Regions from separate parts of the Pseudonocardia lutea genome, predicted to be linked through region 2. Evidence: riboswitches for the same ligand, from Rfam matches in the RefSeq annotation. Region 2 holds a riboswitch; the other holds the start of a gene.
What was found. A riboswitch is a leader RNA that binds a small molecule or an ion and turns the genes downstream of it on or off. The one in region 2 is predicted to bind S-adenosylmethionine.
Positions count from the first base shown of each region.

Region 1: another riboswitch for S-adenosylmethionine. It lies ahead of cysC (adenylyl-sulfate kinase); the one in region 2 lies ahead of ACFQH9_RS09030 (aminotransferase class V-fold PLP-dependent enzyme).

Region 1 covers NZ_JBHSQK010000125.1:1,153-4,545, forward strand. The annotation lists gene ACFQH9_RS31450 (glycoside hydrolase family protein) at 1-823, opposite strand, end outside; gene cysC (adenylyl-sulfate kinase) at 820-1,443, opposite strand; SAM riboswitch class I at 1,622-1,715, opposite strand; gene ACFQH9_RS31460 (putative leader peptide) at 2,008-2,151, shown strand; gene ACFQH9_RS31465 (acyl-CoA dehydrogenase family protein) at 2,130-3,359, shown strand.
Region 2 covers NZ_JBHSQK010000017.1:26,653-30,045, reverse strand. The annotation lists gene ACFQH9_RS09030 (aminotransferase class V-fold PLP-dependent enzyme) at 128-1,549, opposite strand; SAM riboswitch class IV at 1,607-1,720, opposite strand; gene ACFQH9_RS09025 (putative leader peptide) at 2,206-2,292, shown strand; gene ACFQH9_RS09020 (hypothetical protein) at 2,518-2,850, shown strand; gene ACFQH9_RS09015 (hypothetical protein) at 2,859-3,393, shown strand, end outside.

The DNA of each region.
Region 1 (3,393 bases), on a different contig from region 2:
CGCTGAGGTAGCGCAGCCCGTGCCCGGCATGGGGCGACTCCGCGACCGGCTCGTGCCCCTGGGCGGTGAAGACACCGGGGGTCCCGGTGGCGTAGGCCAGGCCGGTCCGCTCCTCCCAGTTCTCCGCCGCCGTGGCGCGGCCGTCGTACGTGGCGGCCCAGCGGCCGTCGACCCGGAAGACGGCGCTGATCCGCACCCCCCTCGCGTCCCACCGCCCCGCGCGCGGCTCGAGCGCGGTGCCCTCGTGCCGCCAGGCCAGGCCGTCCGTGCTGGTGTAGTACTCGGTGGTCATCCGGTCCTCGTGCGCCGGCACGTCGAGCGGATGGACCGACGCCCACAGATGCCAGCGCCCGCCCTCGATGACGATCACCGGGTCCTTCACGGCGTGCCGCTCGTCGCCGGGCAGGACCGTGCGGCGCGGCGCCTCGGCCAGCTCCTCGGGGGCGTCGGCCTCCAGGACGTCGACCCACCAGTGCTTGCTCCCGGGCGTGGCACAGCTGACGTAGAGCCGCCACCGCCCCTCCGGCGTGCGGACCAGGGCCGGGCGCTCCAGCGACTCCGCCCCGAAGCGCTCCTTGGTCACCCGGGCGACCTCGGTGAACCGGATCCCGTCCGTCGAGCGGGCGAGAACGGTGGCCAGGCCGCGGCCGTGTCCCAACGGGGCACGCAACCGGTAGGCGGCGTGGTAGACGCCGTCGGCGAGGACGACGCTCGGAGCCCCCACCCAGTTGCCGGCACCGGCGCCGGGAGCCGCCACCGCGACCGCGGCGTCCTCCCACCGTGGGATCGGCAGCAACGGCGGAGATTCAGGGGCGGTGCTCAACTCAAGGACTCCTCGGGTGTGGCCGGGCCCGTCAGCCCGCGGTCGGTCAGGTGCGCGAGCAGCAGCGCGACCGAGTTCTCCACCGGCTGCTCGTGGGCGGGGATGACGAGGTCGGGCTCCAGCGGCACCTCGTAGGGGTCGTCGACGCCGGTGAGGCCGGAGATCTCGCCGACGCGCTGGCGGGCGTAGAGGCCCTTGACGTCGCGTTCGGACGCAATCTCCACCGGGGTGCTGACGTGCACCTCGACGAACTCGGTGCCCTTGTCGGCGTGCGCTGCACGGACCTCGTCCCGCACGTCCCGGAAGGGCGCGATGGCCGATACCAGCACCAGCACCCCGTTTCGCGCCAGCAGCTCCGCCACCCAACCGATCCGGCGGATGTTGATCGCGCGGTCCTCGCGGGAGTACCCGCGGGCCGCGGCCAGGTGCGGCCGGACGGCGTCGCCGTCGAGCACCTCGACCCGCAACCCACGAGCGCGGAGCCTGGGCTCGCAGGCGTGCGCGATCGTGGACTTGCCCGCGCTGGGCAGACCGGTCAGCCAGACCGTGGCACCGCGCTGCCGTGTAGGGCCGGGTGCGGGCGGAGCCGGTGCGGCCTCGGACGGCGACGACGCGCTCACGTCGCCGCACTCGAGGACGGGGCGCAGGTCATTGAGAGCTCCTCCGAAGCGGAAGTGGACCGACTACGACGGCTCACGCCGGCAGCCGGGGCTGTCGAGACCACCTCGAGGCCGACAGCCCGCGCTGGCCGTGCGCAGGAGATCCACGTGCCGCCGCCGCACCCCGACGAACATCGCTCCTCCATCGCTCCCGGCGGTAGCACCCGCACCCGTCAAGCGGGGGGTTGCTGCGGCGTCGTCGAGCCGGGTCTCTCGGCCGCTCTGGATGGGTGTGGCCCGTGGGCCCGAACTCACTCTAGGGATCACGACCGCACGTGAGTCAAGGGTCCGAACGACATCTGTGAGCCCCACCGCCGTGCCGGGCGCCGACCTGTCCGGACAGTCACCCGGACGTTCCCACCAGGAGAAACACCGAGCCCGGCGCCGGAGGAAGGTTCGGACATCCGACGCCGGGAGATGTAACCGGACCTCCGTGGTGGACCACACTCGACGGCCCACCGCGCAGTGGCCGGGCCCACGCCGGGCGGTTCCGCCGCGCGCCTCGCTCGTGCGACCATCCGAGCGATGGCACCGTCCGAGGCCCTTCGGCCGCTCTTCCGGGCGCGCCGCCACGTCGATCTCCGACGACAGGCGAGCGCGATCTGTCGGCATCCCGACCGCCGACCGATCACCCCCCGGAAGGACCCATGCCCACCCGTGACCCGCTGACCCGTCGCGCCTGCCACGGCGAAGCCCCCGGGCGTGCGCACGCCACGAGCGACCGCCACGAGCTCCTCACGCGAGTGCTTCCCGCCCTCGCCGACAGCGTCCGGGCCGGCTCACGCGGCCGCGAGGAACAGCGCACCCTGCCCTACCGTGAGATGCAGGCCTTCCGCGACTCCGGGCTGGGCTCGCTGCGCGTCCCGGTCGCCCTGGGCGGGGCAGGCGGGTCGATCGCCGACGTCGTCCGGACCGTGGTGCGACTCGCCGCGGCCGACTCCAACGTCGCCCAGGCCACCCGCCCTCATTTCGTTCATGTCGAACGGCTCCTCGAGCCCGACGTCCCCGACGCCGCCCGCCGGCTCCGCGCCGTGCGCGGCGTGTTGATCGGCGAGGCGACCTCAGAACGCACCGGCTCTCGGCCCTTCGACGTGGGGACCCGACTGCGGCACACGGGCGGGCGCCTCCTCCTCACCGGCGAGAAGCACTACGCCACCGGCGGGCTGTTCGCCACCCACCTCACCGTCCTCGCCCGCGACGAGGACGACCGACCAGTCTGGGTCCTCGTGCCCGCCGACGCCCCCGGCATCGAGCTGTGGGACGACTGGGAAGGAATGGGGCAACGCCTGACCGCCACCGGGTCAGCCGTGTTCACCGACGTCGAGGTGGACCCCGCCGACGTGCTGCACGCCGTACCAGGGCGCTCCGGACCGACCGTGACCTCCAGCTTCCGTGCCCTGCACCTTGCTGCGGTTGCGGCCGGGATCGCCACGGGCGCGGTCTCCGACATCACCGCCTTCACCCGCGCCAACCCACGCACCGCGCAGACGGCCGAGGCCGAGCGGGCCGCCGAGGACCCCTTCGTCCAGGCCGCGGTCGGCGAGGCCGGCGTCCTCGCCTACACCGCCCGCTCCGTGGTGCTCAGTGCAGCGCGTGCCCTCGACGCCGCGGCCGGACACCGCACGCCCGAGGAACTCGCCGCAGCCGCTATCGAGGTCACGCAGGCGAAGGTGGCGGCCGACCGCGCCGCCCAGGGGGCGGCCACGATCGTCTTCGACGCCGCCGGCGCGTCGGCCACCCTCACCTCCGCCGGGCTGGACCGCCACTGGCGTAACGCCCGCACCGTGGCCAGCCACGATCCGGCCGCCCACGCAGCCCGCACGATCGGCGACCATCTCTTGCACCGGACGCCGCCGCCGGGCGACGGCCTGCCCTGACGGGATCGAAGCCCAGCACCAAGAACCGAGGGGC
Region 2 (3,393 bases):
GGCCCCGCCGCTCGGCGACGGGGCCGTGCCGCCCGTGCCGCCCGTGCCGCCCGTGCCGCCCGGTCCGTCCGGGTTGCCCGGGGCCGCTCAGTGCTGTTCAGGGCTGTTCAGGGCTGTTCAGGGCTGTTCAGTGCCCGCAGGCCGCCCCGCCCGCCGCCGTGACCGCACCGAGGCCCAGCGGGTCGAGGTCGCGCGGGTCCGGGGTCGGGGTCCAGCGGCCGTCGACCTCCCGGTAGTCCCACTCCGGGCCGCCGGCGGCGATCGCGCGCACGGCCTCGACCAGCCGGTCCACGTCGGACCCGGTGGTGTTCAGGCCGAGGCTGACACGCACCGCGTCGGCCCCGCCGGCGAGGCGGGCGAGCAGCGGGTGGGCGCAGAAGCGGCCGTCGCGCACCCCGATGCCGTGCTCGGCGGACAGCGCGGCCGCGACGAGCCCGGCCGGGATGCCGGTGACGGTGAAGGAGGCGACGGCGACCCGGTCCGGGGCGTCGGCCCAGATCCGGAGCGGGCGGACGCCCGCGATCCCGGACAGCCCGCTGACCAGGCGGGCGAGCAGGGCCCGCTCGTGGGCGGGGGCGACCTCGTCGATCACCGGGTCCAGTGCGCGGCAGGCCGCGGCGATCGCGGCGGCGCCCAGGACGTTGGGTGTGCCGGCCTCGTGCCGGTGCGGCGCCGGGGCCCAGCTGACCTCCGCGGTCCGGTCCTCCACCCCGACCGAGCGCACTGCGCCGCCGCCGGCGAGGTACGGGGTGGCGACGTCGAGCCAGTCCCGCCGCCCGACCAGCGCGCCGGCGCCGTAGGGGGCGTAGAGCTTGTGCCCGGAGAGCACGACGTAGTCCACCTCGGACGCCGCGATGTCGACCCGGCGGTGCGGGGCGAGCTGGGCCGCGTCGAGCACCACGCGGGTGCCCGCGGCGTGGGCGATCGCGCAGATCTCGTCGATCGGCAGGATCTCGCCGGTGACGTTGGAGGCGCCGGTGATCGCCAGGAGCGCGGTCGGCTCGGCGGCGAGCGCGTCGCGCAGGAGGTCGAGCGTCTCGCCGACGGTGTCGGGCGCACGCACCACGCGGTGGTCGGTGCCGCGCCAGGCCAGCAGCGTGGCGTGGTGCTCGACGTCCAGGCACAGCGTCGCGCCGGGGACCGCGCCCGCGAGCAGGTTGAGCGCGTCCGTGGTGTTGCGGGTGAACACGACGACGTCGTCCGCCCGCGCCCCGACGAACCGGGCGACCGTCTCCCGCGCGCCCTCGAGGACCGCGGTGCAGACCTGCGAGGCGTAGCCGGCGCCGCGGTGCACGCTCGAGTAGTAGGGGAGGAGCTCGGCCACGTGGTCGGCGACGGCGCGCAGGGCGGGGGCGCTCGCGGCCAGGTCGAGGTTGGCGTAGGGCACCGTGCGGCCGTCCACCAGCGGGACCGGGAGGCCGGTGCCGACCAGCTCGGGCAGGGGAGCGGCGGGCGTCGACGCGGCGGAGGCGGCGGCCGTGGCGCGGGCCGGAGCCGCGGCGCAGCCCGGGGCCTCGGTGCAGGGCGGAGCGGTACGGACGTCGGACATCGTGGATCCTCCACGGATCACTCAGGACCCGGTACGGCACGAGGTGCCGGACGTCGGGGTCCGCGCTTGCCGGCCGCGGGTCCGCGGCGGCCCGGTCGTCACCCGGAGCACCCCACCGCGGAGGAGGGTTGCCGGCCAGCGAGCCGGGGCTTGGCGCTGGCGCTCTTGACCTGACGACGACGGTAGGTGCCGATCCGCGGAACGGTCAAGTGTGATCCGGGCCGCGGAATCGGGAGCGGGAATGACCGGACATTGCGGTCGCGGATGTTCCAGATCGGCGCGAATTGTCCGGCCCTCGCTCGATCCCGGCCATTCCCGCGGCATTTCCGATCCGTTTCCCCCGCGCCGGGAAGAACGCTCACGCTGGGTGGAGGGACGGCGGCGGTCTCCCATCACCCGATCGAGGGGGACGGCGGCGAATCGCCAGGTCGGCCAAGGCGAGTCGTGATCGGTTCCCGAGATCGCCGACACGATCGCGTGAAGATTCCGCGCCGCATCACACCGCGCACCCGGCCCGTTCCGGGGCTCCGAGAGGTCGGATTACGGTGACCTGGGCCACGAGAACGGGTCCGAAATGAGGCCGGAACGGTGTGGGACGACCCTCTGTCCGACCCCGCTGGTCACCACTGCTCCACAGGGGTGACACAGTTCCGGTCATGCGCCTCACCGACCGCTTCGCCTATCGACGTCACGTCGATCTGCGTCGCGTCGCGAGCGCACTGTGTAGCGCGCCGGTGAACTGAAGGCCCGGGCCGTCCGGCCCCGCCCTCTTCCCCCTCGCGACCCCGCTCCGGCACCCGCCGTCCCGTCCGCCCGGCCCCGACCGGGCCGCCGACCGGTGTGCCAGGCCTCGCCCACCGCCGCCCGCCCCGCCGCCGCCGGTCGGTCCACATCGGACCGTCGGTGCGGTGTTCGGGCGCCGGTCCGCCGCCGTCCGCTCCCCGATGAGAAGAAGTGGAGACATCGTCGTGCCCCGACACCGACGACACCGACCATCCCGGTCGGCCCTGACCCGGCTCGCCGGGTCCGCGACCCTGGCGGGCGCCGCCGTGGTCGGCCTGACCGGCCCGGCCCAGGCCGCCACCCCGGACCTGGTGCCGGACCTCGCCCCGCTGCTCACCGCCCATTACGACGAGGAACCCGCACCCGCGCCGGAGGCCCCGTACGTCGAGCCGTCGTCCACGGCGTTCGGCGAGGGCGACCTGCTGAACCAGGGCCGGGACCTCGCTCCCGCGGGCGTCCCGCTCGCCGGCCTGACCCAGTCGGCGGTGGGCGCGCCCAGCCGACTCCTGCCGAGCTGAGGCCCGGGATGCGTGCACCGAAGAAGATCCTGCTCGGGCTGCTGGCCCTGGGGGTCGTCGCCGGGGTGACCACCATCCCCGGCGGCGACGCGTACGCCGACGTCGAGACCGTCAGGTCCGCCGTGAAGGGGGCCGACGGCAAGGACTACTGGGTCGAGAACAACATCGACACCGACGCCGCGGAGGACTCCCGCGACGGGTCGACGCGACCGGAGTACATGGTCGTGTGGGCCGGTGACGAGAACGTCGCCGACACGGTGGTCCCGGACGTCAAGAACCTGCCGGGGTCGCTGGCGAACCCGACCGACAAGGTGCGCAACGCGCTGCCGGGGCCGGACTTCATGGCGGTCGTCGACGTCACGAAGGGCTCGCCCGGCTACGGCAAGGTCGTCAACACGGCGACCGTCGGTCCGCTGGTCGAGAACGAGCCGCACCACATGCAGTACTCGTGGCGCAAGGGCGACAAGATCTACGCGGGTGGCCTCTACTCGGCGGCCACCTACGTCTTCGACGTGTCCGCGCTGCCGGAGCTCAAGCTCTCCG